4 regions of the Spirillospora sp. NPDC127506 genome follow, and region 1 is predicted to be linked to each of the others. Evidence: riboswitches for the same ligand, from Rfam matches in the RefSeq annotation. Region 1 holds a riboswitch; each other region holds the start of a gene.
The links. A riboswitch is a leader RNA that binds a small molecule or an ion and turns the genes downstream of it on or off. The one in region 1 is predicted to bind cobalamin.
Positions count from the first base shown of each region.

Region 2: it holds a riboswitch for cobalamin, as region 1 does, so the genes downstream of both, ABTW95_RS29920 (hypothetical protein) here and cobN (cobaltochelatase subunit CobN) in region 1, are expected to answer to the same signal.
Region 3: it holds a riboswitch for cobalamin, as region 1 does, so the genes downstream of both, bluB (5,6-dimethylbenzimidazole synthase) here and cobN (cobaltochelatase subunit CobN) in region 1, are expected to answer to the same signal.
Region 4: it holds a riboswitch for cobalamin, as region 1 does, so the genes downstream of both, cobN (cobaltochelatase subunit CobN) here and cobN (cobaltochelatase subunit CobN) in region 1, are expected to answer to the same signal.

Region 1 covers NZ_JBEORG010000047.1:30,149-37,536, forward strand. Annotated here, with positions in the region: gene ABTW95_RS30695 (cobalt-precorrin-6A reductase) at 1-561, shown strand, start outside; gene ABTW95_RS30700 (precorrin-2 C(20)-methyltransferase) at 552-2,039, opposite strand; gene ABTW95_RS30705 (precorrin-8X methylmutase) at 2,039-2,659, opposite strand; gene ABTW95_RS30710 (ferredoxin-like domain-containing protein) at 2,656-3,852, opposite strand; cobalamin riboswitch at 3,925-4,046, shown strand; gene cobN (cobaltochelatase subunit CobN) at 4,101-7,388, shown strand, end outside.
Region 2 covers NZ_JBEORG010000043.1:19,346-26,733, reverse strand. Annotated here, with positions in the region: gene ABTW95_RS29940 (PepSY-associated TM helix domain-containing protein) at 1-690, shown strand, start outside; gene ABTW95_RS29935 (ABC transporter ATP-binding protein) at 811-1,620, opposite strand; gene ABTW95_RS29930 (FecCD family ABC transporter permease) at 1,617-2,618, opposite strand; gene ABTW95_RS29925 (ABC transporter substrate-binding protein) at 2,708-3,700, opposite strand; gene ABTW95_RS29920 (hypothetical protein) at 3,697-4,008, opposite strand; cobalamin riboswitch at 4,121-4,320, opposite strand; gene cobF (precorrin-6A synthase (deacetylating)) at 4,340-5,086, opposite strand; gene cbiE (precorrin-6y C5,15-methyltransferase (decarboxylating) subunit CbiE) at 5,148-6,365, shown strand; gene cobM (precorrin-4 C(11)-methyltransferase) at 6,362-7,117, shown strand; gene ABTW95_RS29900 (cobalt-precorrin-6A reductase) at 7,102-7,388, shown strand, end outside.
Region 3 covers NZ_JBEORG010000059.1:866-8,253, forward strand. Annotated here, with positions in the region: partial or broken gene ABTW95_RS32830 (transposase) at 1-160, shown strand, start outside; gene ABTW95_RS32835 (HNH endonuclease signature motif containing protein) at 394-1,638, shown strand; gene ABTW95_RS32840 (hypothetical protein) at 2,046-2,303, shown strand; cobalamin riboswitch at 2,760-2,954, shown strand; gene bluB (5,6-dimethylbenzimidazole synthase) at 2,968-3,582, shown strand; gene ABTW95_RS32850 (glycosyltransferase 87 family protein) at 3,491-4,657, opposite strand; gene ABTW95_RS32855 (sensor histidine kinase) at 4,790-5,908, shown strand; gene ABTW95_RS32860 (response regulator) at 5,905-6,600, shown strand; gene ABTW95_RS32865 (BlaI/MecI/CopY family transcriptional regulator) at 6,639-7,022, shown strand; gene ABTW95_RS32870 (M56 family metallopeptidase) at 7,019-7,388, shown strand, end outside.
Region 4 covers NZ_JBEORG010000043.1:11,432-18,819, forward strand. Annotated here, with positions in the region: gene ABTW95_RS29875 (cobyrinic acid a,c-diamide synthase CobB) at 1-387, shown strand, start outside; gene cobN (cobaltochelatase subunit CobN) at 342-3,962, opposite strand; cobalamin riboswitch at 4,017-4,151, opposite strand; gene ABTW95_RS29885 (ferredoxin-like domain-containing protein) at 4,224-5,351, shown strand; gene ABTW95_RS29890 (precorrin-8X methylmutase) at 5,348-5,968, shown strand; gene ABTW95_RS29895 (precorrin-2 C(20)-methyltransferase) at 5,968-7,388, shown strand, end outside.

The DNA.
Region 1 (7,388 bases):
GCGGCCTGGCTCCGCGAGAACCGGATCGACCGCCTCGTGGACGCCACCCACCCGTTCGCCGAGCGGATGAGCGCGCACGCCGCGCACGCCGCGCGGGCGACCGGCGTCCCGCTGCTCGCGCTGCGCCGCCCCGGCTGGGCCGAGGAGGACGGCGACGACTGGCGCCGCGTCCCGTCCCTGCCGGCCGCCGCCGGAGCGCTGCCGCGCGGCGCCCGCGTCTTCCTCACCACCGGCCGCCGCAGCATCCCGGTGTTCGCCGCCCGCGCCGACGCGTGGTTCCTCGCCCGGTCGGTCGACCCGCCGGAGCCGCCCGTCCCGTCCAACGTGGAGGTGCTGCTGGCCCGCGGCCCCTACACGGTGGACGGCGAACGCGCGCTGCTCCGCGAGCACCGCCTGGACGTCCTCGTCACCAAGGACAGCGGCGGCGCGATGACCCGCGCGAAACTCACCGCCGCCCGCGACGCGCACATACCGGTCATCATGGTCGACCGTCCGCCGCTCCCCGAAGGCGTCCAGGCCACCGGCGACGTGGCCGCCGCCGCGGCCTGGGCTCAGGGGTAGCGGCGCGGCGTGTAGACCACGCCCTTGCCGGTGACCCGGGTGGTGGACGACCCCACGATGACCAGGCATCGCATGTCGACCTCCGCCGGGTCGAGCTTGCCGAGCGTCGTCACCGTCACGCTCTCCCCGGGACCGCCGACGTCCCGCCCGATCACCACCGGCGTCTCGGGGGAGCGGTGCTCCAGCAGCAGGTCGCGCGCCGCCGGAAGCTGGTGCCGCCGCCGGCTGGACGACGGGTTGTAGAGGGCCAGCACCAGGTCGGCCTCGGCGGCCGCCGAGATCCGCCGCGCGATCACGTCCCACGGTTTGAGGATGTCCGACAGCGACAGGACGCAGAAGTCGTGCCCGAGCGGCGCGCCGGCCCGCGCCGCGACCGCCTGCGCCGCGGTCAGACCCGGCACGACGTGCACGGGCACGCCGGCGAACTCGTCCTCGTCCGCGGCCTCCAGCACGGCCGCCGCCATCGCGAACACCCCCGGGTCGCCGGACGACACGACCGCGACGCGCGCCCCGTCCCGCGCCAGCGCCAGCGCGTGCCGGGCCCGGTCGGCCTCCACCCGGTTCCCGGACGCGTGCCGCCGCTGCCGCGGGTTCGGCGGCACCCGGTCCAGGTAGGGGCCGTAGCCGACGAGGTCGGTCGCGGACGCCAGGACGTCCAGCGCCTCCGGGGTGAGCCACGGCCGCCCGGCCGGGCCGAGCCCGACCACCCGCACCCAGCCGGGGCCCTCCGGCGGCGCCGGGGGAGGGGCCTCGAACGACCGCTCCGCCGGACTGGTCAGCAGCGCCAGCGACATGTACGGCACGTCCGCCGGATCGACGTCGGCGAGCGGCGCGACCCGCTGCCGGTCGGTGGCGGCCCGCTCCACGTACCAGGCGTCGCCGAGCCGCCCCGCGTCCTCGAACGCCCGCCTGACCTTGGGGAACGTCCGGCCGAGCTTGATCACGGCCGCCGCGTCGGCGCCGCGCAGCCGCTCGGCCAGCTCGCCGCCGGGCAGCGTGCCGGGCAGGACGGTCAGCGTCTCCTCCCGCTCCGCCAGGGGGCGCCCCGCCGCCGCCGACGCCGCGCTCAGCGACGTCACGCCGGGCACCACCTCGGTCGGGTAGTGCGGGGAGAGCCGCTTGTGCAGGTGCATGTAGGACCCGTAGAACAGCGGGTCGCCCTCGCTCAGCACCACGACGGTCCGCCCCGCGTCGAGGTGCGCGGCGAGCCGGGCGGCGCAGTCGGCGTAGAAGTCGTCCAGCGCCCCCTGGTAGCCGCCCGGGTGGCCGGTCGCCTCGGTCGTCACCGGGTAGACGAGCTGCTCCTCGACCTGGCCGTCCCGCAGGTACGGCGCGGCGACCGACCGGGCGATGCTGCGCCCGTGCCGCGCGGAGTGGTAGGCGACCACGTCGGCGCCGCCGATCAGCCGCGCCGCCTTCACCGTGACCAGTTCCGGATCGCCGGGGCCGACGCCCACGCCGAACAGCCGCCCCGCCATCACTCCGCCTCACTGGCGACGGCGTTGACCGCCGCCGCCGCCATCGCGCTGCCGCCGCGCCGCCCGCGCACCGCCAGGTGGTCGAGGCCGCTCGCGGCGAGCGCCTCCTTGGACTCGGCGGCGCCGATGAACCCGACCGGGATCCCGAGGACCGCCGCCGGCCGCCCCGCGCCCTCCTCGACCAGTTCCAGCAGCCGGAACAGCGCGGTCGGCGCGTTGCCGATCGCGACGACCGCGCCGTCGAGCCGGTCGCGCCACAGCTCCAGCGCCGCCGCGCTCCGCGTGGTGCCGAGCCGCGCCGCCAGCTCCGGCACGCCGGGATCGCCGAGCGTGCACACGACCTCGTTGCCGGCGGGCAGCCGCTTCCGGGTGATCCCGGACGCGACCATCCGCGCGTCGCACAGCACCGGCGCGCCGCCCAGCAGCGCCGACCGCGCCCGCTCCACCACCCCCGGCGACCACACAAGGTCCTGGACGAGGTCGGTCATCCCGCAGGCGTGGATCATCCGGACCGCGACCCGCGCCACGTCGTCCGGCAGGCCCGACAGGTCGGCCTCCGCGCGGATCGCCGCGAACGACCGCCGGTAGATCTCGGCGCCGTCCCGGACGTAGTCGATCACCGCTGCCCCTCCGCCGTCTCCGCCCCCACCGTCTCCGCCCCCACCGTCTTCAGCACGACCGGGCCGCGCGGCGTCCCGCACTTGCGCTCGCAGCCCGCCCAGTGCACGGGGGTCGCGGGGGCGCGCTCCAGCCCGCCGACCCACCGCCGCGCCTCGCCCTGCACGTCACCGCGCGACTTCGCGCATCCGGGGCTCCCGGTGCACGCCGACACCCCGACCCAGGGCGACGCCGCATCGACCGCGAACCCCGCCGCCCCGAGTTCCTCCGCGACCCGGCCCACCGAATCCGAGCCGAGGTCCCGCACCACGACGCTCCGCCAGGGGGTGACCCGCACGTCGTCCGCCGCCTCCGCGAGTGCCCCGGCCTGCGCACCGGACATCCGCCCGAGCGGAGGCACGGCCTCAAGCGCGGTGAGCCCGCCGCGCTGCGGGATGGCCCCCGCATACGGGCGGCGCGGCTCGGGAAGTTCGCGGATTTCGCCGAGTTCCGCCCCGAACCGTTCCGTGAGCCGTTCCGCGACGAGCCGCGGCCCGTCCGGCACCTCCGCCAACCGCCACGCGTCACCGCGGACGTCGAGGAACGCCTCCGCGGCCGCCACCAGCAAATCGATCGCACCGGCACTCACACCGGCACTCACGCCCGCACCCGCACCGTCCATGGACGGCCGATCGCCGGCCGGTACGCCGAACAGCAATGGCGAGTCGGCGAGGCGGAGGCCGGCCGGGGTGCAGGTCAGGTCGGCGCCGAGGGCCGCGACGTCGCCCGTGCCGTCGTCCAAGGCGAACAGGAAGCGGCCGGGAAGCCCGGCGAGCCGGGCGTTCGCGCACAGCGCCAGATCCAGCGCGGTGACCAGCGGGTCCGTCGCCAGGGTGCCGTGGACGCCACGTCCCCCTAACGGGGAGGCCACGATGTTGCGGACCCGTTCGTGGGACGGCGAAGGCAGCAGGCCCGCCGCCTCCAGGCGTCCCGCGAGCCGCCCCGGATCGCGGACGCCGCGCAGCTGCAGGTTGCCCCGCGACGTCAGTTCGATCACGTCGCCGCCCAGCTCCCGGGCCGCGGCGCCGAGCACCCGGAGCTGCGCGGACGTCACCGCGCCGCCCGGGACGCGGACGCGCGCCAGCGGCCCGTCGGCGGCGTCGTGGGTGCGCAGCGCGCCGGGGCACGCGTCGGCGCGGGCTCTGACATTCGGCACGGGGAGGATGTTAACCGCACTTTGCGGGCGGGCCGCGCTGCCGTACTGTTCTCCCCAGGCGATGGCAATGGGAGGAAGCCGGTGCGAATCCGGCGCGGTCCCGCCACTGTGACCGGGGAGCGAACCCCGCTGGAGGCCACTGTCCGCACGGACGGGAAGGCCGGGGCGAGCGTCGATCCGGGAGCCAGGACACTCCTGCCGTCGCGACACCCGCGACCGGGGCGAGGACCCCAGGGGGAGGAACGGCCGTGTCCGCCGACACCGTGCTGCTGCTGTCGACGTCCGACACCGATCTGCTGAGCGCGCGAGCGTCCGGCGCCGCCTACCGGCTCGGCAACCCGGCGCGGCTCGCCGTGGACGACCTGCCCGCGCTGCTCGACGGCGCCGCCCTCGTCGTCGTCCGGCTGCTCGGCGGGCGCCGCGCCTGGGAGGACGGCCTCGACGCGCTGCTCGCGGGGCCCCGCCCCGTCGTCGTCCTCGGCGGCGAGCAGGCCCCCGACGCCGAGCTGATGGAGCTGTCCACGGTCAGCGGCGGCGTCTGCGCGGAGGCCCACGCCTACCTCGCGCACGGCGGGCCGGGCAACCTCGCCGAGCTGCACGCGTTCCTGTCCGACACCGTGCTGCTGACCGGGCGCGGGTTCGCGCCGCCGGCGCCGGCCCCGGCGTGGGGGCTGCTCGAACGCGAGCCCCGCACCGCCGAGGGCCCGCTCATCGCCGTGCTGTACTACCGCGCCCACCACATGGCCGGGAACACCGCGTTCGTCGAGGCGCTGTGCGCGGCCGTCGAGGACGCCGGCGGCCGCGCGATGCCCGTCTTCTGCTCCTCGCTCCGCACCGCCGAACCCGCGCTGCTCGACACGCTCGGGCGGGCCGACGCGCTGGTCGTGACCGTGCTCGCGGCGGGCGGTTCGCGCCCCGCGGCGGCCGGGGCGGGCGGCGACGACGAGGCGTGGGACGTGGGGGCGCTCGCCGCGCTGGACGTCCCGATCCTGCAGGGCCTCTGCCTGACGACGAGCCGCGCCGACTGGGAGGCGAGCGACGACGGCCTGTCCCCGCTGGACGCCGCGTCGCAGGTCGCGATCCCCGAGTTCGACGGCCGCGTCATCACCGTCCCGTTCTCGTTCAAGGAGGTCGACGAGGACGGCCTCACCGTCTACCGGGCCGACCCGGAGCGGGCGGCGCGGGTCGCCGGGATCGCCGTGCGGCACGGCCGGCTCCGGCACACGCCCCCCGCCCGGCGCCGCGTCGTGGTGATGCTGTCGGCGTACCCGACCAAGCACTCCCGCGTCGGCAACGCCGTCGGGCTCGACACCCCGCTGAGCACCGTCCGGCTGCTGCGCCGCCTCGAACAGGACGGCTACGACCTCGGCGAGGGCTTCCCCGGCGTCCGCGAGCAGGACGGCGACGCGCTCGTGCACGCCCTCATCGCGGCCGGCGGCCAGGACGAGGACTGGCTCACCGAGGAGCAGCTCGCGGGCAACCCGGTCCGCATCTCCGCCGCGTCCTACGAGCGCTGGTACCGCACGCTCCCCGAGGAGCTGCGCGGGGAGATGGAGCTGCACTGGGGCCCGCCGCCAGGGCAGCTGTTCGTGCAGGACGGCGACATCGTCCTCGCCGCCCTCCGCGCCGGGAACGTCGTCGTGATGGTGCAGCCGCCGCGCGGCTTCGGGCAGAACCCCATCGCGATCTACCACGACCCCGACCTGCCGCCCAGCCACCACTACCTGGCCGCCTACCGGTGGCTGTCGGACGAGTTCGGCGCGCACGCGATCGTGCACGTCGGCAAGCACGGCAACCTGGAGTGGCTGCCCGGCAAGGCGGCGGGCATGTCGGCGTCGTGCGGCGCCGACGCCGCGCTCGGCGACGTCCCGCTGATCTACCCGTTCCTCGTCAACGACCCGGGGGAGGGGACGCAGGCGAAGCGGCGCGCGCACGCCGTCCTCGTCGACCACATGGTCCCGCCGATGGCCCGCGCCGAGACCTACGGCGACATCGCCCGCCTCGAACAGCTCCTGGACGAACACGCCGCCATCGCCGCGATGGACCCGGCGAAGCTGCCGGCGATCCGCGCGCAGATCTGGACGCTGATCCAGGCCGCCAGGCTCGACCACGACCTCGGCCTGGACGACCGCCCGCACGACAGCGAGTTCGACGACTTCCTCCTGCACGTGGACGGCTGGCTGTGCGAGGTGAAGGACGCGCAGATCCGCGACGGCCTGCACGTGCTCGGCGAGGCGCCGGAGGGCCGGACCCGCGTCGACCTGGTGCTGGCCATGCTCCGCGCCCGGCAGATGTGGTCGGGGCGCGAGACGCTGCCCGGCCTGCGCGAGGCGCTCGGCCTGTCCGAGGACGGCTCCGCCGGCCTCGCCGCCGTCGACGCGGCCGAGGCCGCCGCCCGCGACCTCGTCCAGGCCATGGAGGACGCGGGCTGGGCCGCGGACGCGGCCGCCGTTGCCGCCCGGCGGGTCCCCGCCGAGCGCCGCGGCCTCGTGGCCCGGGTCCTGGAGTTCGCCGCCGCCGAGGTCGTCCCGCGCCTGGCCCGGACGTCCGACGAGATCGACCACGTCCTGCACGCCCTCGACGGCGGCTACGTCCCGGCCGGGCCGAGCGGCTCGCCGCTGCGCGGCCTCGTCAACGTCCTGCCGACCGGCCGGAACTTCTACTCGGTGGACCCGCGCGCCGTCCCGAGCCGCCTCGCCTGGGAGACCGGGCAGGCGATGGCCGCCTCGCTCCTCGACCGCTACCGCGCCGACCACGGCGGCGAATGGCCGCGCTCGGTGGGCCTGTCGGTGTGGGGGACCAGCGCGATGCGCACCGCCGGCGACGACGTCGCGGAGGTGCTGGCGCTGCTCGGCGTCCGCCCGGAATGGGACGAGGCGTCGCGCCGCGTCACCGGCCTGGAGCCGATCCCGCCCGCCGAACTCGGCCGGCCGCGCATCGACGTGACCGTCCGCATCAGCGGGTTCTTCCGCGACGCGTTCCCGCACGTCGTCGCCATGCTGGACGACGCCGTCCGCCTCGTCGCCGCCCTCGACGAGCCCGACGCCGACAACTACGTCCGCGCCCACGTGCGGGCCGACACCGCCCGGCACGGCGACGCGGGCCGCGCCGCCCGCCGCGTCTTCGGGTCCGCGCCCGGCGCGTACGGGGCGGGGCTGCTGCCGCTCATCGACAGCCGCAACTGGCGCGACGACGCCGACCTCGCCGAGGTGTACGCGGTGTGGGGCGGCCACGCCTACGGCCGCGGCCTCGACGGCGTCCCCGCCCGCGACGACATGGAGAACGCCTACCGCCGCATCGCGGTCGCCGCCAAGAACGTCGACACCCGCGAGCACGACATCGCCGACTCCGACGACTACTTCCAGTACCACGGCGGCATGATCGCCACCGTCCGCGCACTGACCGGGACGTCCCCCGCCGCCTACGTCGGGGACAGCACCCGCCCGGACGCCGTCCGCACCCGCACGCTCTCCGAGGAGACCGCGCGGATCTTCCGGGCCCGCGTCGTCAACCCGCAGTGGCTGGCCGCGATGCGC
Region 2 (7,388 bases), on a different contig from region 1:
GTCCAGGCGGGTCTGGACGCGACCGCGCCGGAGCTGGACACCGCGCGTCCGGGCGCGGCGAAGGCCGCGGGCGGCGGCCATGAGCACCACGGCGGCGGCGGTCCCGCGGCCGGGACGGCCGACCCGGCCGCCGCGGTCGACGGGGTGCTGGCGACCGCACGCAAGGCGGGACTGTCGGGCCCGGTCGAGATCAGTCCGCCCGCCGACGCTGAAAGCGTGTGGAGCGTGGCCCAGGTCGACAACCGGTGGCCGGTGCGGCAGGACAAGGTGGCCGTCGACGCCTCCACCGAGCAGGTCACCGCGCGGGTGAACTGGGCCGACACCCCGTGGCTGGCGAAACTGACCACGCTCGGCATCCAGTTCCACATGGGCAAGCTGTTCGGCCTGCCCAACCAGCTCTTGCTCGCCACCACCGCGATCGGCCTGCTGACGATGATCTTCTGGGGCTACCGGATGTGGTGGCAGCGTCGCCCCACCCGCGCCGACCGCCGCGCGCCCTTCGGGCACCCGCCTCCGCGCGGCACCTGGCGTGAGCTGCCGCGCCCCGTGCTCTTCCTCGGCATCCCGGCCGTCCTGCTGGTGGGATGGGCGCTGCCCCTGCTCGGAATCACCCTGCTCGCCTTCCTGCTGATCGACGCCGCCGCGGCGGTCCTGCGCCGCCGCCGAACCGTCACGGGCGGCACATCGTGAACCTGCAACGCGGCGAGTGACCGGTGCCCAGCCCGGAGGTTCCGGGCCGGGCACCCGGGATCATCGGGCCCTAGATCAGGGAGCGATGGTGCCTCCCCCCGCTTCGAACGGCCTGGCAGATCACCGGCGGCCTTTCCGGCGGGGACCGTCTCTTTCGGGAAGGACGGTGATCTGGTGGATGCCGGTGCGGGGGTGTGCGCCCACTTCGGCTTGGACGCGGTAGACCTCGGCCAGCAGGGCCGGTGTCAGCACCTGGGCGGGTGTTCCGGTGGCGACCAGGCGTCCGCCGTCCAGGACGCAGAGGCGGTCGCAGTAGGCGGCGGCGAGGTTGAGGTCGTGCAGCGCGATGACCGCGGTCGCGCCGATGCGGCGCACCAGTTGGAGCGCGTCGAGCTGGTGGCGCAGGTCGAGATGGTTGGTGGGTTCGTCCAGGACGAGGGTTCCGGCCTGCTGGGCGAGGGCGCGGGCGATCAGGACGCGTTGCTTCTCGCCGCCCGAGAGCCGGTCGAAGGGGGCGTCGGCGAGGTGCGCGGCCTCCAGTTCGGCCAGTGCTTCGGTGATGATGGCGCGGTCGGTGGCGGCGTCGCCCTGGAAGGCGCGCTTGTGCGGGGTACGGCCCATCGCCACGACGTCGTAGGCGGTGAGCTCGAAGTCTCCGGTGGTGTCCTGGAGGACGGCGGCCAGCCGTCGCGCGAGGTGTCTGCCGGGCATGCGCCAGATGTCGTCGCCGTCCAGCAGGACGCGTCCGGAGGTGGGGCGCAGCGCGCGGTAGAAGGTGCGCAGCAGCGTGGACTTCCCGGCGCCGTTGGGCCCGACGAGCCCCACGACCTGCCCGGGGGCCGCTTCCAGTGAGACGTCCGCCACCAGAGCGCGGCCGTCGGCGACGACGGTCACTTTCTCGGCTCGCAAGGTGCCGGTGCCGCGGGTCATCGTGGCGCCTTACGCTTCATGAGGTACAGGAAGAAGGGACCGCCGACCAGTGCGGTGAGGATCCCGACGGGGATCTCCTCGGGACTGATCAGAATGCGGGCGGCCAGGTCGGCGGCGATGAGGAACGCCGCGCCGAGCAGTGCGACCGCGGGCAGCGCGCGGCGGTGGTCGGCGCCGACCAGCAACCGGACGACGTGCGGCATGATCAGGCCGACGAACCCGATCGAGCCGCTGACCGCCACGACCGTGCCGATCATCAGGGCGACCAGCACGAACAGTGCGGCGCGGAACCGGTGCACGTCCAGCCCGAGTGACGCGGCGGCCTCCTCCCCGGCCAGCAGCAGGTTGAGCGGGCGCGACAGCCCGAGCAGGACCGCGGTCCCGGCCAGCACGGCGGCCGCCGGGATCCACAGCACCGTCCAGGTGGTGCCGGCCAGGCCGCCCAGCATCCAGCGCATGGCGGACTCGGCGCTGTGCGGGTCCTTGGAGGTGATCACCAGGTAGCCGGCGATCGCCGAGAGCACCTCGGCGGTGGCGACGCCGGCCAGGACCAGCCGGACCGTGGTCATCCGCCCGCCGGAGCGCGCAAGGAAGTAGACCAGGACCAGTGCGAGCAGTGCGCCGCCGAAGGCGGCCAGCGGCAGCGAGAACCTGCCGAACCAGGCCACGTGGAAGACCACCACCAGCACCGCGCCGACGGTCGCGCCGGACGACACCCCCAGCAGCATCGGGTCGGCCAGCGGGTTGCGCACCAGCGCCTGCAGCGCCATCCCGCACACCGACAGGCCCGCTCCCACCACTGCGCACAGCAGCACCCGGGGGAGGCGGACGTCCAGCACGATCGTCTCGCGAACCGGGGGCCAGTCCGGGGCGGCCAGCGCCGGATGGGCGGAGTGCAGCAGGATGCCCCAGACCTGACCGGGCGGCAGGCTCACCGACCCGGCCGCGATCCCGGCCGTCGCCGCCACCAGCACCAGCCCCGCCAGCAGCGCCAGCACGAGCGGATACGGAATCCCGAGTCCGCGGGAACGCGCGCCTCCGGTGACCGGCGCCCGGTCACCGGAGACGCGAGGTTCGGCCAGGCCGGTCACGCGAAGCGGTCGGGATGCAGTTGCCGGGCCAGCGACTCCACCGCGCCCGCGACCCGCACACCGGTCACCGTCGACGACAGCGGCAGCACCGCGAACCGCTGGTTCCTGATCGCCGGGACGTCCTTGAGCGCCGGATGCCCCAGCAGAAACTTCTTCTTGTCGTCGGCGGACTGCGCACCGTAGTCGTAGATCACGATGACCTCGGGGGCGCGTTCGGCGAACTGCTCGAACGAGACGTCCCCGTAGGGCTTGTCGACGTCGGCGAACAGGTTGTCGCCACCGGCCAGCCGGATCATCTCGTTTCCGATTCCCGCGCCGCCTGCGGTGAAGACGGTCTTGTCGCCGCTGTCGTAGACGGCGACCTTGAGCGGCGTGATGCCGGCCAGTTCGCCCTTGACGCCGTCCAGGACGGCGCGCATCGAGCCGATCCGCTTCTCCGCCCGGTCGGGCACCCCGAAGATCTTGGCGACGGTGCGGATCTCCTCCTCGACCGTGGCCATCGTCACCGGCCCCTCCGGGCACTCCTCGATGTTGAGGTGGCTGTCGATCCCGGCCTTCTTCAGCGCCGCCCGGCTGCGGCCGTCCTTCTCCTCGAAGGCGCTCTTCCAGCCGCCGTAGACCAGGTCCGGCTCGGCCGCCAGCAGCGTCTCGAAGGACGGGTACTCCTTGGAGATCACCTTCACCCGGTCGTAGGCGGCCTGGAACTCCGGCAGCACCTCGTCGTCGAGGTAGCCGGTACCGACCATCGACTTCTCCAGGCCGAGAGCCAGCATCACCTCGGTCGCGTGCTGGTTCAGCGACACCGTGCGCTGCGGCGGGCGCTGGTAGGTCGTCGTCACCCCGCAGTTGGACACCGTCACCGGGAACCCGGCAGGCGCCGCACCCGGTCCGCCTGCGGCGGCACGCTCGGAACCGCCACCGCATCCGGACACCAGCAGGACCGCCGCCGCCAGCCAGGCCAGCGCCGCCCCACCGCGCACGCCGATCATGACACCACCTTCTGGGACGGGCCGGCCGCCGGTCGCCGCGGCGGCCGGATGGAGTACAGGTCCAGAACGGCGGGAGGATCGGCCAGGCCCGGGCCGCCGGCGCGGACCCAGGCGGCGATGTCATCAGTGGCCGCGGCGTCGTTCACCAGGCCCAGCCACACCGGGTGGGCGCCCTGCGCCCGCCCAGCGGCCGAAGGCTGCACGACGACGATGTTGGCCTGCTCGCACGCGTCCAGGCACCGCGACACCCGGACCGGCGCGGCTTCCCGGAGGCGTTCGAGTTGGCCGGCGTGATCGATACCGGTCACCTTGGGACTGCCGCAGCAGCAGTCCCGGCACACGGTCACCCGGCACGGTGCCGGGCCCGACGAGCCCATGGGCATACCAGCCCTCCTCTCTGGGGAGATCCGCCCCAGTGCCATCGAGGAGGCGACCGCGTGAGTCTCCTGGCTCTCGGGTCAACGCTCGTCCCGGCCTTCCCACCCGCGTTCGCGGGCAGTGGCATGGTTCGGGATCCGCTCGCCGATCACAGTGGCGGTACCGCGCCGGATTCGCACCGGCTTCCTCGTTCCGCCGTCGCCTACACCGCACATCGTGGCACATGCGGCACTTGCACAAAAGTCCGCCTGAGGGCGCGGGTCAGGAGCCGGGGGATTCGCGGCGGAGGAGGTAGGTGTCCATGATCCAGCCTTTGCGGGCGCGGGCCTCGGCGCGGGCGCCGCGGATCCGGTCGGCGACCTCGTCGACCGGGCCGGAGATTAGGATCTCGTCGGGGGTGCCGAGGTAGGCGCCCCAGTAGATGTGGAAGCCGGCGGCGGTCTCGGTGAAGGAGCAGGCCGCGTCCAGCATGACCAGGACGTCGTCGGCGGTGGTGCCTTCGGCGGCCAGGCGGCGGCCCGTGGTGATGTGGACGGGACGCCCCACCCGGGTGAGGGCGACGCGGTGGCGGGCGGTGAGCGCGGAGATGCTGCTGATACCGGGGACCACCTCGTGAGCGAACTCCGCCTCGACCTCTTCCAAGGCGGCGAGGGTGCTGTCGTAGACCCCTGGGTCGCCCCAAACCAGAAGCGCCCCGGTCTGCCCGTCGGCGAGTTCGTCGGTGATGAAGGATTCGTAGATCCGTGCGCGGTGGGAGCGCCAGTCCTCGACGGCGGCCGTGTACGCCGGGGCGGTGCGGTCGCGTTCCGGGTCGCGGACCTCGACGACCCGGTAGGGGGGACGTCCGTGCGCTTCGATGAGGTCGTGGCGCAGCCGGGCCAGGTCGTGCTTGGCCTCGCCCTTGTCGACGATGAGGAAGACGTCGGCGGCCGCGATGGCCTTGGCCGCCTGGAAGGTCAGATGGTCGGGATCGCCCGCCCCGATCCCGATGATCAAAAGCCGCTTCACCGGGACAAGTGTGCCAGAACGCCTGATATAGGCTTGGCGCCGCATTCATCCGAGGAGGCCAGTGGACGCGCGTGTCATCACCGTCGTGGGGATCGGCGCCGATGGGTGGGACGGGCTTCCGGAGGACTCCCGTGCGGCGCTGCGGGCGGCGGACGTGCTGCTCGGCGGGCGCCGGCAACTCGACCTCGTGCCGGTGGGCGAAGCCGAGCGGGTCGCCTGGCCGTCCCCCCTTCTCGCGGAGCTTCCCGGGCTGATCGAACGGTACGAGGGCCGCGCGGTCGCCGTCCTGGCCAGCGGTGATCCGATGTTCTTCGGAATCGGCTCCACGCTCGCGGGGATGCTGGGCGCGCACCGGCTGCGGGTGCTGCCGCATCCGTCGTCGGTGTCGCTGGCGTGCGCGCGGCTCGGGTGGCCGCTGGAGCGGGTGGACGTCTGCAGCCTCGTCGGCCGCCCGGCGGAGACGCTGAACGCGCTGTTCGCGCCCGGCCGCCGCCTGCTGGTCCTCGGGGCGGGACGCGACGCCCCGCTCGTCGTCGCGGGGCTGCTCGCCGGGCGGGGCTTCGCCCCCAGCCGGATGACCGTCCTGTGCGACCTGGGAGCGGAGACCGAGACCGCGCGGCCCGGTACGGCGGGGGAGTGGGACGAGCCGGCCGGTTCCGCCCTGAACATCGTCGCCGTGGAGTGCGAGCCTGGCCCGGACGCGGCCCCGCTGCCCCGCACGGCGGGGCTGCCCGACGACGCCTTCGAGCACGACGGGCAGCTCACCAAGAGCGAGATCCGCGCGATCACCATGTCGCGGCTCGGGCCGCTGCCCGGCGAGCTGCTGTGGGACGTCGGCGCCGGGGCGGGCAGCGTCGCGATCGAGTGGGCGCGGGCGCACCCGTCGTGCGAGGCCGTCGCGATCGAGCGGGACCCGGAGCGGGCGGCGCGGATCGGCCGCAACGCGCGGTCGCTCGGCGTGCCCGGCGTGCAAGTCGTGGAGGGCCGGGCGCCGGGCGCGCTGGACGGCCTCCCGGCCCCCGACGCCGTCTTCGTCGGTGGCGGGCTCACCGTCCCCGGTCTGCTGGAACGCTGCCTGGACGCGCTGAAGCCGGGCGGGCGGCTCGTCGCCAACGCCGTCACGCTGGAATCAGAGGTCCGGGTCGCGGAGGCCCGCCGCGCTCATGGCGGCGAGCTGGTCCGCGTCGGCGTCGAGCGCGCCGCGCCGCTCGGCGGGTTCACCGGCTGGCGGCCGGCGATGCCCGTCACCCTCTGGACGACATGGAAGGACGACACATGACCGTCTACTTCATCGGAGCCGGCCCGGGTGCCGCAGACCTGATCACCGTGCGCGGGCTGCGGACGCTGGAGTCGGTCCCGGTGTGCCTGTACGCGGGGTCGCTGGTGCCGCGCGAGCTGCTGGAGGCGTGCCCGCCCGGCGCGCGGCTCGTCGACACCGCGAACTTGACCCTGGACGAGATCATCGCCGAGCTGACCGCCGCCCACCGCGAGGGCCACGACGTGGCGCGCCTGCACTCGGGCGACCCGTCGCTGCTCAGCGCGGTCGCCGAGCAGATGCGCCGGCTGGACGCGGAGGGCGTCCCCTACGAGGTTGTCCCGGGAGTGCCGGCGTTCGCCGCGGCGGCGGCGTCGCTGAAGCGGGAACTGACGGTCCCCGGGGTCGGGCAGACGGTGATCCTCACCCGCACGGCGGCGCGCGCCACGGCGATGCCGGACGGCGAGGACCTCGCCACGCTCGGCGCAAGCGGCGCCACGATGGTGCTGCACCTGGCCGTCCAGCGCATCGAGCAGGTGGTGGCGGAGCTGCTGCCGAACTACGGCGCGGACTGCCCGGTCGCGGTCGTCGCCCGTGCGAGCCGTCCCGACGAGGTGATCCTGCGCGGCACGCTCGCCGACATCGCCGGCCTGGTGGCCGAGGCCGGGGTCAAGCGCACGGCGGTGATCGTCGTCGGGCGGGTGCTGACGGCGTCGGCGTTCCCCGGCAGCCACCTGTACTCCGCCGAGCGGGACCGGGGATGCGCCGCGTCCTGATCCTCGGCGGGACCGCGGAGGCGCGGGCGCTCGCGGCGCGGCTCGCCGGCGAACCCGGCTTGTACGTCGTGTCGTCGCTGGCCGGGCGGGTCAGCGATCCGCGGCTGCCCGCGGGGGAGGTGCACGTCGGCGGGTTCGGCGGCCCGGAGGGGCTGGCCGCGTGGCTGCGCGAGCACCGGATCGACCGCCTGGTGGACGCAACGCACCCGTTCGCGGAGCGGATGAGCGCCTCGGCCTCGCGGGCGTCGCGGGCGGCTGGCGTCCCGCTGAT
Region 3 (7,388 bases), on a different contig from region 1:
CAACCGCGCGCACGCCAGGCTCCGTGGACCCGGTGAACGCGCAAACGCCCAGCTCAAGAGCTGGCGAATCCGCCGCAAGCTCTGCTGCAGCCCCAGCAAGGCCGGCCACCTCGTCAAGGCCATCGCCGTCCTGCAGAACTACGAAGCCACCCGAGGATGAAAATGGGTCACTCACCCATCCGTTCGATGTGCGATCTTGCGAACAATGGGTGGGGCCTGCTAGAGGTCGATCTTGGGTCTGAATGGGTGGGGGTCATTGGAGGGCAGGTATGCCCGAATTGTCTGGCATGCCTTCTGTTTGGGGTGGGCTAGGTTTCGGGGGTGGCGTTAGGGTGACAATATTCAGGCTTCTATTCGGTGGGATATTGAGGTGGGGCAGGTAAAATCGGGGTTGTGGAAGTGGTCGGGGTCGATGTTGCTGGAGCGTCCACTATTGAATTGGTGAACGCCGCTTCGGCGATCGCGGCTGAGCTTGCCCGCCGGACTCCGCCGGAATCCCCGGCGGCCTGCATGGAACTCGCCGAGGCCCTCGCCGCGACCGGCGATATGCACGAGGCCGCACTGGCGGGATTCGTCGGCGTCGTCGACCGGGGACGCGAAGTGCAGCGTTGGGGGTTTCCCTCCACCCGCGCATGGCTTCGCTCCCGGCTCGGAATGCGTGACGCCCGCGCCAAAGAACGGCTGACCCTGGCCCGCCAGCAGCACCGCCTAGAGGACGTGTCCAGGCGCTGGGCAGCAGGTGAAATTTCGGCTGGCCACGCCGCGACCATCGCCGGTGCGGTCGCCCGGCTGGACGATGACGACTGCCGGGCCGCTGAAAAGATCCTGCTGGGCATGGTCGACCAGGGGTTCTCAGCGGGGAAGATCGCTTCGTTCGGCCGCCGAATCGGGGACGTGATCGCTGAACGCGATGGCACCGAGCCTGCTCCGGACGCCGATATCCGACGGGGCCATGAGCAGTCCTGGATCGATTCGACGCGCTCCCTGGACGGCGGTCGCTATATCAAGGGCTGGCTCAACGCCGAAGACGCCGCCGTCTGGGACGGCACCCTCGGCCCGCTCGCCAAACCGGCCGGGACCGACGACACACGTGACCTGTCCCAACGCACCGCCGCCGCACTCAGCTCGGTAATGTCGGGCGGACACAAGGCCACCAAGGTCACCGTCATCTGTGACTTGGACACTCTCACCGGCGGTGCGGCACCCGCCCGGCTCGCCGACGGAACCGCGATCCCCGCCGCCCAGGCCCGCCGCATCGCCTTGGCCGCCGGAGTCGCGCCCCTTTTGCTTGGCCAGGGCGGCCTTCCCCTCTACCTCGGACGCACCGAACGCTTCGCCAGCCCCGCACAGCGTCGCGTCCTAGAGGCCCTCAACCCAACCTGCGCCGTCCAAGGATGCGAAGTCCCCGGAACGTTGTGCGAGGTCGACCACGTCAACGGCTGGGCTCTCGGCTCGCCGACCGACATCGACCAACTCACACTCACCTGCGGATGGCACAACAGGTACAAAGCCTCCAACCCGGACCGCATCGATATCTCCCGGGGACCGGACGGCCGCTACACCTACCGTCTCCACCCACCCGGGCCCAGAACCGTTTCCGCCCCTGGCCGCCCGCCACCCTGGCAACAAGCCGCCTGATCACAACGCCGCTCCCGCTCCAGCCGCCAGCAAAGGCCATGCCCTGTTCCCCGCCGCCGGCTCGCGGTTCCCGGGAGCGGCGCAACCCCCGGCTGGCCTGCATTGCCGACTGCTCGCCGTGGCGGCAGCGCGGCCCGTCTCGCCTGGCGGTTGCCTGGTCGTCGCGGCGCAGCCTCTGGCCAGGCCGGTGGATGGGTTGCCCTGCGCCGCCCATTCACCGCCGTCGCCCACGGGCGCTCTGAGGAGCATGTTCGTGGCCCGCATTTGCCGACTGCCCGCCGTGGCCACATCACGGCCCGTCCCCCCAGCGGCTCGACGGTCGTCGGGGCGCAGCCTCTGGCCAGGCCGGTGGATGGGTTGGCCCCGCGCCGCCCACTCACAGCCGTGCCAAGGACGCCCTCAGGAAGATGTTCGCCGCCATCCCAACGCGTGACGATCGCGAACCCCCGGCATCCGCGATGCTCATTGCCCGGCAAGACACCCCAACCCTGCTCACTTGGGTGCCCAAGTCCGCCCAATCGTGGGTGCGCATTTCCCCGGCAACTGTGCGCGCCCTGATCCTGGTACCGCAGACCATCAACCGGCCGGTCGGCCTGCCCCACAAGCTGACTGCCGATATCGCCGCCGGGACCCTGCGCGGGGTGCGTCCCGGGGCTCGAGCTTGATCGCATGCTGCCGGCCCTGGCGGTGGACCTGTCGCCGAACCGGGCACCGCCCTGACCGAACCACAACGGCATCGCTGACCTTCCGGCCGCGAAAATCCCGGCCCGGACGGCCGGGTTCGCCTCCTATTGCGGCGTCGCGCCGCTGGACGCTTCCTCCGGAGACCTTAAACGGCACCGTCGTGGCGGGCCGTTGATCGACAACCGCCAAAATCCGCCGTCAGACCGCTCAGCAGGCTGAAGCGACGGCTGTGCGTTGACGGAACATGATCAGAGATTCGGCTGCCTCTCTGCTTGTCGCGGCTTGGCACAGAGAGGTGCCTTAACCGGACAGGCCCTCGGCCAACGGCGCAGCTCGGTCTCTGTGTTGGTGTTGTCGGCGCGGCGGGCGTGGGCGCAGTGGTGGCAGGGTGTGGTGCTGGCCGAGGGCGTCCGGTGCGGGGTCGGTAGGGTCGGGGGTGGCATGAACTGACGCGGGGTGCCCCCTTGTGGGGAGAATCGGGAAGCCGGTGTGAATCCGGCACGGGCCCGCCGCGGTGACCGGGGAGCTGCCGTCCATGCGCGTTTGCGCAGCCACTGGCCTTACGGCCGGGAAGGCGGGCGGTCGAGTGTCGATCCGGGAGTCCGAAGACCGGCCTCGCTACGACGACGCAGCGGGAGCCTGCCCATGAACCTCTATGACGCCATCCACCGCCGCCGTGATGTGCGCGCCGAGTTCACCGGTGCGCCGATTCCGCAGGACGTCCTTGAGCGGGTGCTCGCGGCGGCTCATGCCGCGCCCAGTGTGGGGCTCTCGCAGCCCTGGGATTTCGTCCTGGTGAGAGATCTGGGGGTGCGGCGTGCCTTTTACGAGCATGTGCAGGCGGAGCGCGCTGTGTTCGCGGCGGGGCTGACGGGTGGCGACAAGGAGCGCTTTGGTCGGATCAAGATCGATGGGGTGTTGGAGTCCAGTCTGGCGGTCGTGGTCACCTACGACGCGGCGCGCGGTGGGCCGGCGGTTCTCGGGCGGCATGCCATCGCGGACGCGGGGTTGTATTCGGTGTGCCTGGCGATCCAGAACTTGTGGCTCGCGGCTACCGCTGAGGGTCTTGGGGTGGGATGGGTCTCGTTCTATCGGGAGCCGTACCTGCGGGAGCTGCTCGGCATTCCCGCGGCCATTCGTCCGGTCGCGTGGTTGTGTCTTGGGCCCGTCACCCGTCTGCAATCTGCTCCGGATCTCGAACGGCACGGGTGGTGGCGTCGTCGGCCGCTGGAGGCCGCTCTGCACCATGACCGGTGGTGAGGCGGACGGCCATGTGGACGAGGAACAGCACGCCTGCCAGTAGGTAGCAGTTCGCCACGGGGGTCAGGAGCGGGTTGAAGCCGTATTCGAGCGGGTGGCCGTTGTGGGGCGTCCACCAGAGGGGTGAGAGGACGAAGAGGGCGTAGGCGGCCAGTGCGGTCTTGTGGTTCTTGTTGCGGAGGAGCACTGCCAAGGCGGGGACTATCCACACCCAGTGGTGCGTCCACGAGACGGGTGAGACCAGAAGGCCGGTCGTGCCCGTTACCGCTGTGGCGCCCAGCCAGTCGCCCCGTTTCGCCCATAGGGCGGCGACTGTGAGTCCGACGGCGGCGATTGCTGGGGGAATGGCCGTGTACCAGTCGCCTACTTCGGTCGTGTTCCACAGGATGCGGGTCAGTGCGCCGTAGGGTGACTGGTTGCTGATGTAAGGGACGCCTACGCGGGACGTGTCGTAGAAGGTGTGCAGCCAGTAGAGGCGGGACGCTTCTGGTGCGACGGCGTAGGCGAGCAGAGTGCAGGTGGCGAAGGTTGCGGTGGCTGTTGCGGCGGCCCTTGTGCGTCGGCTGATCAGGAGTAGCGCGATGAAGATTGCGGGGGTCAGCTTTATCGCGGCTGCGATGCCGATGCCTATTCCTGCTGGACGGCCTTGGGCTATGCGGTGCATGTCCGCCAGGACCAGGGCTAGGAGGAACAAGTTCACCTGGCCCAGGAAGAACGTGTGCCAGACCGGTTCGAGCAGCAGGCCGGCCGCTGCTACGGCTATGAGAGGGGCGCGGCGGCCGGCTAGTTCCAGCGTTGTGCGGCAGGCCCATACGAAGGCCGCTAGGGAGGCCAGTTGCCACACCACGCGGGTGACGGTCAGGGGGAGTGCGGAAAGCGGCGTGAACAGGGCGGCCATGAATGGTGTGTTCGTGAACCAGTGGTCGGCCAGCTGTTCCTCGTAGAGGCGGGAGCCGTTCGTTATTGCGTCTCCGCCTAGCCGGTAGATGCGGAAATCGAGCGAGTCGTACAGGACGGAGAAGACCGCGATCGCCAGGACTTCGGCGGCCAGTATCAATGACACTCGACGCTTCATGGTGCCAACGGTGTCGAGGGCGGGGCATAACGGCATCCGGCCGTCGGCCATATTCGCCGGAAGTGCTGTAGCCCCGGGGACTAGGCCTGCGGGCTAATGTGCGGGGCAAGATGCGCCGGTTACGATCGCGGCATGTCCGCCCTGCCGCTGAGCCGAATGCGCAGCATCACGTGGACGGTCCTCGCGTGGTCGGGCGCCGTCCTGTATCCCGGCTTCCTCTTTGTCACGGTCAGTAATGGGCACGGTGGCTTCGAAGGGCTGGAAGTCCTGATCTCGGCCGCGCTCACGGTCCTGGTGGCGGGTCTGCTGCTGCGCCGGCCGGTGGCGGCGCACGCGATCCTTGCGCTCGCCTGGACGGCGGCGCTGATGGAGATGCCGAACGGGGCGGTCGCCGGGCTGTACCTGCTGCTCACCGACCTCGGCGCCGGGTACATCGCGGCCACTCGCAGGCGGCGGGTCTCTGTCCCCGTCGCCGTCTTGACCGGCTTCCTGCAGGTCGCGGCCGTCGCCTCCTTCATGTTCCCCAGCGGCGTCTTCTTCCTGACGGTCGTGCTGGCGATGCTCGTCACGTGGATGGCGGGTGACGCGCTGCGGGTGCGGTGGGCGCACGCCGAGGCGATGCGGGCGCAGGCCACGGCGCGGGCCGTCGCGGACGAGCGGCTCCGCATCGCCCGCGAGCTGCACGACATGGTCGCGCACAGCATCGGGATCATCGCGATCCAGGCGGGCGTCGGCGGGCGGGTGATCGACACGCAGCCTGCGGAGGCGCGCAACGCGCTGGACGCCATCGAGGCCACCAGCCGCGAGACGCTGACGGGGCTGCGGCGCATGCTCACGGCGCTGCGCAAGGACGACCCCGCCCCGCTCGGCTCGGCGCCCGGCCTGGACGGTCTCGACCGGCTGGCCGAGGCGACGCGGGACGCGGGCGTCACCGTCGTGATCCGCACCGAAGGGGAGCGCCGGCCCCTCCCGCCGGATGTCGATCTCTCCGCCTACCGGATCGTGCAGGAGGCGGTCACCAACGTCGTCCGCCATGCGGGTGCGGACGAGTGCCGGGTCACGATCGGCTACCGCGACGGCGAGCTGGACGTCGAGGTAGCGGACGACGGGCGCGGCGGCGTGGTCGGCACCGGCTACGGCCTCGTCGGGATGCGCGAGCGGGTGGCTCTGCTGCGCGGCGAGTTCGCCGCCGGGCCGCGGCCCGAGGGCGGGTTCCGGGTGGCGGCGCGCATCCCGCTGGCGGGACGATGACGGTCCGCATCGTCCTGGCCGACGATCAGCCGCTGATCCGCGCCGGGTTGCGCGTCCTGATCGCCGACCACCCCGACCTGGAGATCGTCGGCGAGGCCGGGACGGGCGCCGAGGTGGTGGAGCTGGTGGAGGCGGTCCGCCCCGACGTGGTCGTCATGGACATCCGCATGCCCGACATGGACGGCATCGAGGCGACCCGGCGCATTACCACGGCCCGCGTCATCATGCTGACCACGTTCGACGACGACGAGTACGTCTACGGGTCGCTGAAGGCCGGCGCGAGCGGCTTCCTCGTCAAGGACATGGCGCTGGAGGAGATCCTCGCGGCCATCCGCGTCGTCGCCGCCGGGGAGGCGCTGATCGCGCCGAGCGTCACCAAGAGGCTGATCGCGGAGTTCGCGGCCCGCCCGGAACCCGGGCCGGGGCCGGGGCGGGGGGACGGGCCCAGGCAGGTGGAGGGGGCCGGGCGGGTGGACGGGATCACCGACCGTGAGCGCGAGGTCCTCACGCTGGTCGGGCGCGGCATGTCCAACCAGGAGATCGCCGGGGAGCTCTTCATCAGCGTGGCGACGGCCAAGGCGCACGTCGCCCGGCTGCTCGCCAAACTCGGTGCCCGCGACCGCGTCCAGCTCGTCATCGCCGCCTACGAGCTGGGCCTCGTCGCGCCGCCTACGGGCGGTAGTACTACCTGACGTGGTGACCCGCGGACCCGTCGGATAACCTTGAAGGCGTGAAGGGTCTGGGAGAGCTTGAACGCACGGTCATGGAGGTCCTCTGGGAGCGGGAGGACGCCGGCCTGGAGGCCGCCACCGCCCGCGATGTCAGCCGCGCGCTCGCGAGCGACCGGGATCTCGCGCACACTACGGTGATGACCGTGCTGGACAGGCTCGCCAAGAAGGGCTTCCTCGAGCGCGAGCGCGACGGCCGCGCCTGGCGCTACCACCCGGTCGCGAGCCGCGAGATGTACGTGACCGAGCTGATGCTGGGCGCCCTGAACGAGACCGGTGACCGGGACGCCGCCCTCGCGCACTTCGTCCGGTCGGTGTCGCGGGACGAGATCGATGTGATCCGGCAGACCCTCGCGGGTCTCACGAGCAAGGAACCACCGGCATGACCGGCGCCGCCCTGCTCGCTCTGATCTCCCTCGGGACCATCGGCGGGGCGCACTTCCTGGCCCGCGCCCGGTGGACGTGGCGGGCGCCGCGCATCGGGATCGCGCTCTGGCAGGCCCTCGGGCTGTGCTGGGGCGTCGCCACGATCGGCGCCCTCCTCGGTCTCGCCCTCCTCCCGTACGGCAAGGGCGTCCTCGGCGGGCTGCCCGGCCTGTACGACGACCAGGCCGCCAGCCTCAACGCCGTCCAGGTCGCCTCGCTGCTCGGCGCGATCAGCCTCACGGCGGTGCTGCTGGTCATGCTGATGTTCGCGGTGGTCCGCGTGGTGCGGGCTCGGCGCCGGCACCGGGCGCTGCTCGCGCTGGTGT
Region 4 (7,388 bases), on a different contig from region 1:
GCGGCGGTGGCGGCGTTCGGCGGCCCGGTCGCCGCGGAGTGCGCCGGGCTGCTGTACCTGTGCGAGGAGCTCGACGGGCGGGCGATGTGCGGGCGTATCCCCGGCCGGGCCGCGATGACGTCCCGGCTGACGCTCGGCTACCGGGAGGCGGTCGCGATGGTGGAGTCGCCGCTGACGCGGCCGGGCGAGCGGTTCCGCGGCCACGAGTTCCACCGCACCGCCTTGACCGGCGGGACCCCGGAACCGCTGTTCCGGTGGAGCGGTGCAAGCGACGGGTTCGGAGACGAGCGGATCACCGCGTCGTACCTGCATCTGCACTGGGCCGGGTATCCGGAGGCGGCTCAGCGGCTGGTGTCGTCCTCCAGGTCGCCCTCAGCCTTGAGGTAGACCTCCTGGAGCCCTTGGAGGATCTCCGGGTCGGGGTGTTCCCACATGCCGCGCTCGGCCGCCTCCAGGAGCCGTTCGGCGATGCCGTGCAGCGCCCACGGGTTCGACTCCTCCATGAACGCGCGGTTCTCCTCGTCCAGGACGTAGGCGGCGGTGAGCCTGTCGTACATCCAGTCGGCCATGACGCCGGTGGTGGCGTCGTAGCCGAACAGGTAGTCGACGGTCGCGGCCAGTTCGAACGCGCCCTTGTAGCCGTGCCGCCGCATCGCCGCGAGCCACTGCGGGTTGACGACGCGGGCGCGGAAGACGCGCGCGGTCTCCTCCGAGAGGGTGCGGGTGCGGACGGCGTCTGGGCGGGTGCTGTCGCCGACGTAGGCTTCGGGCGCCTTGCCGGTCAGCGCCCGCACGGTCGCGATCATGCCGCCGTGGTATTGGAAGTAGTCGTCGGAGTCGGCGATGTCGTGCTCGCGGGTGTCGACGTTCTTGGCGGCGACCGCGATCCGCCGGTAGGCGCTCTCCATGTCGGCGCGGGCGGGGACGCCGTCGAGGTCGCGGCCGTAGGCGTGGCCGCCCCACACCGCGTACACCTCGGCGAGGTCGGCGTCGTCGCGCCAGTTGCGGCTGTCGATGAGCGGCAGCAGCCCCGCCCCGTACGCGCCCGGCGCCGACCCGAACACGCGCAGGGTGGCGCGGCGCTCGTCGCCGTGCTCGCGTGCGTCGGCCTGGACGTGGGCGCGGACGTAGTTGGCGTCGCCGGGTTCGTCCAGGCCCGCGACGAGGCGGACGGCGTCGTCCAGCATGGCGACGACGTGCGGGAACGCGTCGCGGAAGAAGCCGCTGATGCGGACGGTCACGTCGATGCGCGGCCGTCCCAGCTCGCCGAGGGGGACGGGCTCCAGGTCGGTGATGCGGCGGGATGCCTCGTCCCAGCGGGGTCGGACGCCGAGCAGCGCGAGCACTTCTGCGATGTCGTCGCCCGCGGTGCGCATCGCGCTGGTCCCCCACACCGACAGGCCGACCGAGCGCGGCCATTCGCCGTGGTCGGTGCGGTAGCGCTCCAGCAGCGAGTCGGCCATCGCCTGCCCGGTCTCCCAGGCGAGGCGGCTGGGCACGGCGCGCGGGTCCACGGAGTAGAAGTTGCGGCCGGTCGGCAGGACGTTGATGAGCCCGCGCAGCGGCGACCCGCTCGGGCCCGCGGGGATGTAGCCGCCGTCCAGGGCGTGCAGGACGTGGTCGAGCTCGTCCGGTGTGCGCGCCAGGCGCGGGACGACCTCGGTGGCGGCGAACTCCAGGACGGGGGCCACCAAGGCGCGGCGCTCGGCCGGGACGCGCTGCGCGACTTCGGGGACGGCGTCCACGGCCCAGTCCGCGTCCTCCATGGCCTGGACGAGGGCGCGGGCGGTGGCCTCGGCGGCGTCCACGTCGGTGAGTCCGGCGGTGCCGTCCTCGGTGAGGCCGAGCGCCTCGCGCAGGCCGGGCAGCGTCTCCCGGCCCGACCACATCTGCCGGGCGCGGAGCATGGCCAGCACCAGGTCCACTCGTGTGGAGCCGGTCGGCGCCTGCCCGAGGACGTGCAGGCCGTCGCGGATCTGCGCGTCCTTCACCTCGCACAGCCAGCCGTCCACGTGCAGCAGGAAGTCGTCGAACTCGGTGTCGTGGGGGCGGTCGTCGAGGCCGAGGTCGTGGTCGAGTTTGGCGGCCTGGATCAGCGTCCAGATCTGCGCGCGGATGGCGGGGAGCTTCGCCGGGTCCATCGCGGCGATCGTGGCGTGCTCGTCGAGGAGCTGTTCGAGGCGGGCGATGTCGCCGTAGGTCTCCGCGCGGGCCATCGGCGGGACCATGTGGTCCACCAGGACTGCGTGGGCGCGGCGCTTGGCCTGCGTCCCCTCGCCGGGGTCGTTGACGAGGAACGGGTAGATCAGCGGCACGTCGCCGAGGGCGGCGTCGGTGCCGCACGACGCCGACATCCCCGCCGCCTTGCCGGGCAGCCACTCCAGGTTGCCGTGCTTGCCGACGTGCACGATCGCGTGCGCGCCGAATTCGTCGGACAGCCACCGGTAGGCGGCGAGGTAGTGGTGGCTGGGCGGCAGGTCGGGGTCGTGGTAGATGGCGATCGGGTTCTGCCCGAAGCCGCGCGGCGGCTGCACCATGACGACGACGTTGCCGGCGCGCAGGGCGGCGAGGACGAGGTCGCCGTCCTGGACGAACAGCTCGCCGGGCGCCGGGCCCCAGTGGCGCTCCATCTCCGCGCGCAGGTCGTCGGGGAGGGTGCGGTACCAGCGCTCGTAGGACGCGGCGGAGATGCGGACGGGGTTGCCCGCGAGTTGCTCTTCGGTGAGCCAGTCTTCGTCCTGGCCGCCCGCCGCGATGAGCGCGTGGATGAGCGCGTCGCCGTCCTGCTCGGCGACGCCGGGGAAGCCTTCGCCCAGGTCGTAGCCCGCTTCGGCGAGCCGGGCCAGCAGCCGGACGGTGCTCGCCGGGGTGTCCAGGCCGACGGCGTTGCCGACCCGGGAGTGCTTGGTCGGGTACGCCGACAGCATCACCACGAGGCGGCGGGCGGGCGGCGGGGTGTGCCGCAGGCGGCCGTGCCGTACGGCGATCCCGGCGACCCGCGCGGCGCGCTCGGGGTCGGCGGCGTAGAAGGTGAGGCCGTCCTCGTCGGTCTCCTTGAACGAGAACGGGACGGTGATGATGCGGCCGTCGAACTCGGGGATCGCGACCTGCGACGCGGCGTCCAGCGGGGACAGCCCGTCGTCGCTGTCCGCCCAGGCGTCCCGGCCGGTGGTGAGGCAGAGGCCCTGGAGGATCGGGACGTCCAGGTCGGCGAGGGCGCCGACGTCCCACGCTTCATCGTCGCCGCCCGCGCCGGCCGTCGCGGGCCGCGCCCCGCCCGCCGCGAGGACCGTCACCACCAGCGCGTCGGCCTGGCGGAGCGTGCCGAGCAGTTCGGGCTCCGCTGTGCGCAGCGACGAGCAGAAGACCGGGAGCGGGCGTCCGCCCGCGTCCTCGATCGCGGCGCACAGCGCGTCGACGAACGCGGTGTTCCCGGCCATGTGGTGGGCGCGGTAGTACAGGACGCCGACGACCGGCCCTTCCGTGGCGCGGGATTCGCGCTCCAGCAGGCCCCAGGTCGGGGTGGGGCGCGGCGGCTCGAAGCCGCGGCCGGTCAGCAGCACCGTGTCCGACAGGAAGGCGTGCAGTTCGGCCAGGTTGGCGGGGCCGCCGTGCGCGAGGTAGGCGTGCGCGTCGGCGCACACGCCGCCGCTCACCCCGCCGCGGAGGCTCGACAGCTCCATCAGCTCGGCGTCGGGGGCCTGCTCGCCGCCGAGGACGACCACTGGGCGGGGGCCGGCGAGCAGCGCGTCGAGGCCGTCCTCCCAGGCGCGGCGCCCGCCGAGCAGCCGGACGACGACGAGGTGGGTGCCGTCCACCAGCGCCGGGAGGTCGTCGACGGCCAGCCGCGCGGGGTTGCCGAGGCGGTAATTGGCGCCGGAGGCGCGCGCGCTCAGCAGGTCTGTATCGGACGTGGACAGCAGCAGGACCGTGCGGCCCTGCCCGGACGTGTCGGTGGACACGGCGGATCCTCCCCCTGGGGTCCTCGCCCCGGTCGCGGGTGTCGCGACGGCAGGAGTGTCCTGGCTCCCGGATCAGTGCTCGCCCCGGCCTTCCCATCCGCCCCTCGGAGAGGGGCGGACAGTGGCCTTGAGCGGGGTTCGCTCCCCGGTCACAGTGGCGGGACCGCGCCGGATTCGCACCGGCTTCCTCCCATTGCCATCGTCTACGCACGAGACTACGGCAGCGCGGGGCCGCCTGGAAACTGTGGTTTCATCCTCCTCGTGTCGAATGTCAAGCGGGCGGGACGGCCACGTGCCGACGCCTGCCCCGGAGCGCTGCAGACCCATGACGCGGCCGACGGCCCGCTGGCGCGGGTCCGTACGCCGGGCGGCGCGGTGTCATCCGCGCAGCTCGCCGTGCTCGGCGCAGCCGCCCGCGAGCTGGGCGGCGACGTGATCGAGCTGACCTCCCGCGGCAACCTCCAGCTGCGCGGGGTGCGCGACCCGGCGCGGCTCGCGGACCGGCTGGCGGGCGCCGGGCTGCTGCCCTCGCCGTCGCACGAGCGGGTGCGCAACATCGTCGCGTCCCCGCTCGGCGGGCGCGGGCCCCGCGGCGTCCTGGCGACGGACACGCTGGTCACGGCGCTCGACCGGGCGCTCTGCGGCGTCCCGCGGCTGGCGGGGCTGCCGGGCCGGTTCCTGTTCGGGTTCGACGACGGCAGCGGCGACATCGCGGCCCTGGACGCCGACGTCGCGTTCGGGCCCGCCGCTCTCCGGCTGGCCGGGACGCCGCTCGACCTGGACCTCGGCGGGGATCCGGTCGCGGCGATGCTCGCGGCCGCGGGGGCGTTCCTCGACGTCCGGAAGGACGCCTGGCGACTGGCGGAGGTGCCGGACGGGGTGCGGCTGGTCGCCGCGAAACTGGGTGGGACACCCCTGGACGACCCGAAAGTTTCGGTGCCGGGACCCGCGTACGCGGGTTTCATCGAGCAGCGGGACGGGAGGGTCGCGCTGGAGATCGTCCCGCCGCTGGGGCGGCTGTCCGGGGCCCAGGTCGGAGCGCTCGGCGAGACGGCGGGCGACCCCGGCGAGGTGCGGATCACGCCGCGGCGGAGCGTCGTCCTGCGCGATCTGGACCCGGGCGAGGCGAGGGTGAGCGCCGCGAAACTCGCGGAGGCCGGCTTCGCGGTCGACGCCGCCTCGCCCTGGGTCGGCGTCACGGCCTGCACCGGGAGCCCCGGCTGCGCGAAGTCGCGCGGCGACGTCCAGGGCGACGCACGGCGCTGGGTCGTCGGCCTGGAGCGCGCCCCAGAGACTCCCGTCCACTGGGCGGGATGCGAGCGACGCTGCGGGATGCCCCGCGGCCCAGTCGTCCTGAAGATGGCGGGACCGAGGGAGGAACAGCGGTGATCGACTACGTCCGGGACGGCGCCGAGATCTACCGGCGGTCCTTCGCGACCATCCGCGCGGAGGCCGACTTGTCGGGTCTGCCGGACGACGTGGCGCGGGCCGCGGTCCGGATGATCCACGCCTGCGGCATGACCGACCTCGTGGACGACCTGGCGTGGTCGCCGAAGGTCGCGGAACGGGCACGGGCGGCGCTGCTGGACGGCGCACCGATCCTGTGCGACGCGCGGATGGTCGCGTCCGGGATCACGATGGCGCGGCTGCCGGCCGGCAACGAGGTCGTGTGCACGCTGGGCAACCCCGGCGTCCCGGACCTGGCGGAGCGGCTCGGCACTACGCGCAGCGCGGCGGCGCTGGAGCTGTGGCGCGACCGGCTGGACGGCGCGGTGGTGGCGATCGGCAACGCGCCGACCGCACTGTTCCGCCTGCTCGAACTGGTGGCGGAGGGCGCGGGACGCCCCGCGGCCGTCATCGGGATCCCGGTCGGCTTCATCGGCGCGGCCGAGTCCAAGGACGCGCTCGCCGCCAGTGGCCTGGAACACCTGACCGTGCGCGGGCGGCGCGGCGGCAGCGCGATGACGGCGGCGGCGGTCAACGCCGTCGCCAGTGAGGCGGAGTGATGACCAGACCCGGCACCGGACCCGCAACCGGACGGCTGTACGGCGTGGGCGTCGGGCCCGGCGACCCCGAACTGGTCACGGTGAAGGCGGCGCGGCTGATCGGCGCGGCGGACGTGGTCGCCTACCACTCCGCCCGCCACGGCCGCAGCATCGCCCGCTCGATCGCGGCGCCCCATCTGCGCGAAGGGCAGATCGAGGAGCCGCTGCTGTACCCGGTGACCACCGAGGCGACCGACCACCCCGGCGGCTACCGGGGCGCGCTCGACGAGTTCTACGCCGACTGCGCCGGCCGGCTCGCCGAGCATCTCGACGCGGGACGCACCGTCGTCGTGCTCAGCGAGGGCGACCCGTTCTTCTACGGCTCCTACATGCACCTGCACAAGCGGCTCGCGCCGCACTACCCGGCCGAGGTGGTGCCCGGCGTCACGTCGCTGAGCGCGGCCTCGGCGGCGGCGGGACGCCCGCTCGTGGAAGGGGAGGAGACGCTCACCGTGCTGCCCGGCACGCTGCCCGGCGACGAACTGGCCGAGCGGCTGCGCGACGCGGACGCGGCAGCGGTCCTCAAGCTGGGGCGGACGTTCACCAAGGTCAGGCGGGCGTTCGAGGACGCGGGCCGGCTCGCGGACGCCAGCTACGTGGAGCGCGCCTCCACCGACCGGCAGCGGGTCGCGCCGCTCGCCGGCGTCGACCCGGCGGACGTCCCGTACATGTCCCTCGCCCTGCTGACCAGCCCGGCGGACCGGTCCTTCACGGCGCCCGCCCCGGCCCGCCCCCGGGACGCGGGCGGCGTCAGCGTCGTCGGGCTCGGCCCGGCCGGCCGCCCATGGCTTACCCCCGAGGCGCAGGACGTCCTCGCGTCGGCCACCGACCTCGTCGGCTACGGCCCCTACCTCGACCGCGTCCCGGCGAACGCGCGGCAGCGGCGGCACGCGTCGGGCAACCGGGTGGAGGCGGACCGGGCCCGGCACGCGCTGCTGCTCGCGCGGGACGGCGCCCGCGTCGCCGTCGTCTCCTCCGGGGACCCGGGCGTGTTCGCCATGGCCGCGGCGGTGCTGGAGGTCGCGGCCGAGGACGAGTTCGCGGACGTACCTGTGCGGATCGTCCCCGGGCTGACCGCCGCGCAGGCCGTGGCGAGCCGGGTCGGTGCGCCGCTCGGCCACGACTTCTGCGTCCTGTCGCTGTCTGACCTGCTCAAGCCGTGGGACGTGATCGCGCGGCGGCTCACCGCCGCGGCCGAGGCCGATCTGGTGGTGGCCCTCTACAACCCGTCGTCGAGCCGCCGCAGGCACCAGCTTCCGGCGGCGCGCGACCTGCTGCTGGAACACCGCTCACCGGAGACACCGGTGGTGATCGGGCGCGATGTCGGCGGCGAGGCCGAGAGCGTCACCGTGACCACGCTCGGCAAGCTGGACCCCGAGCA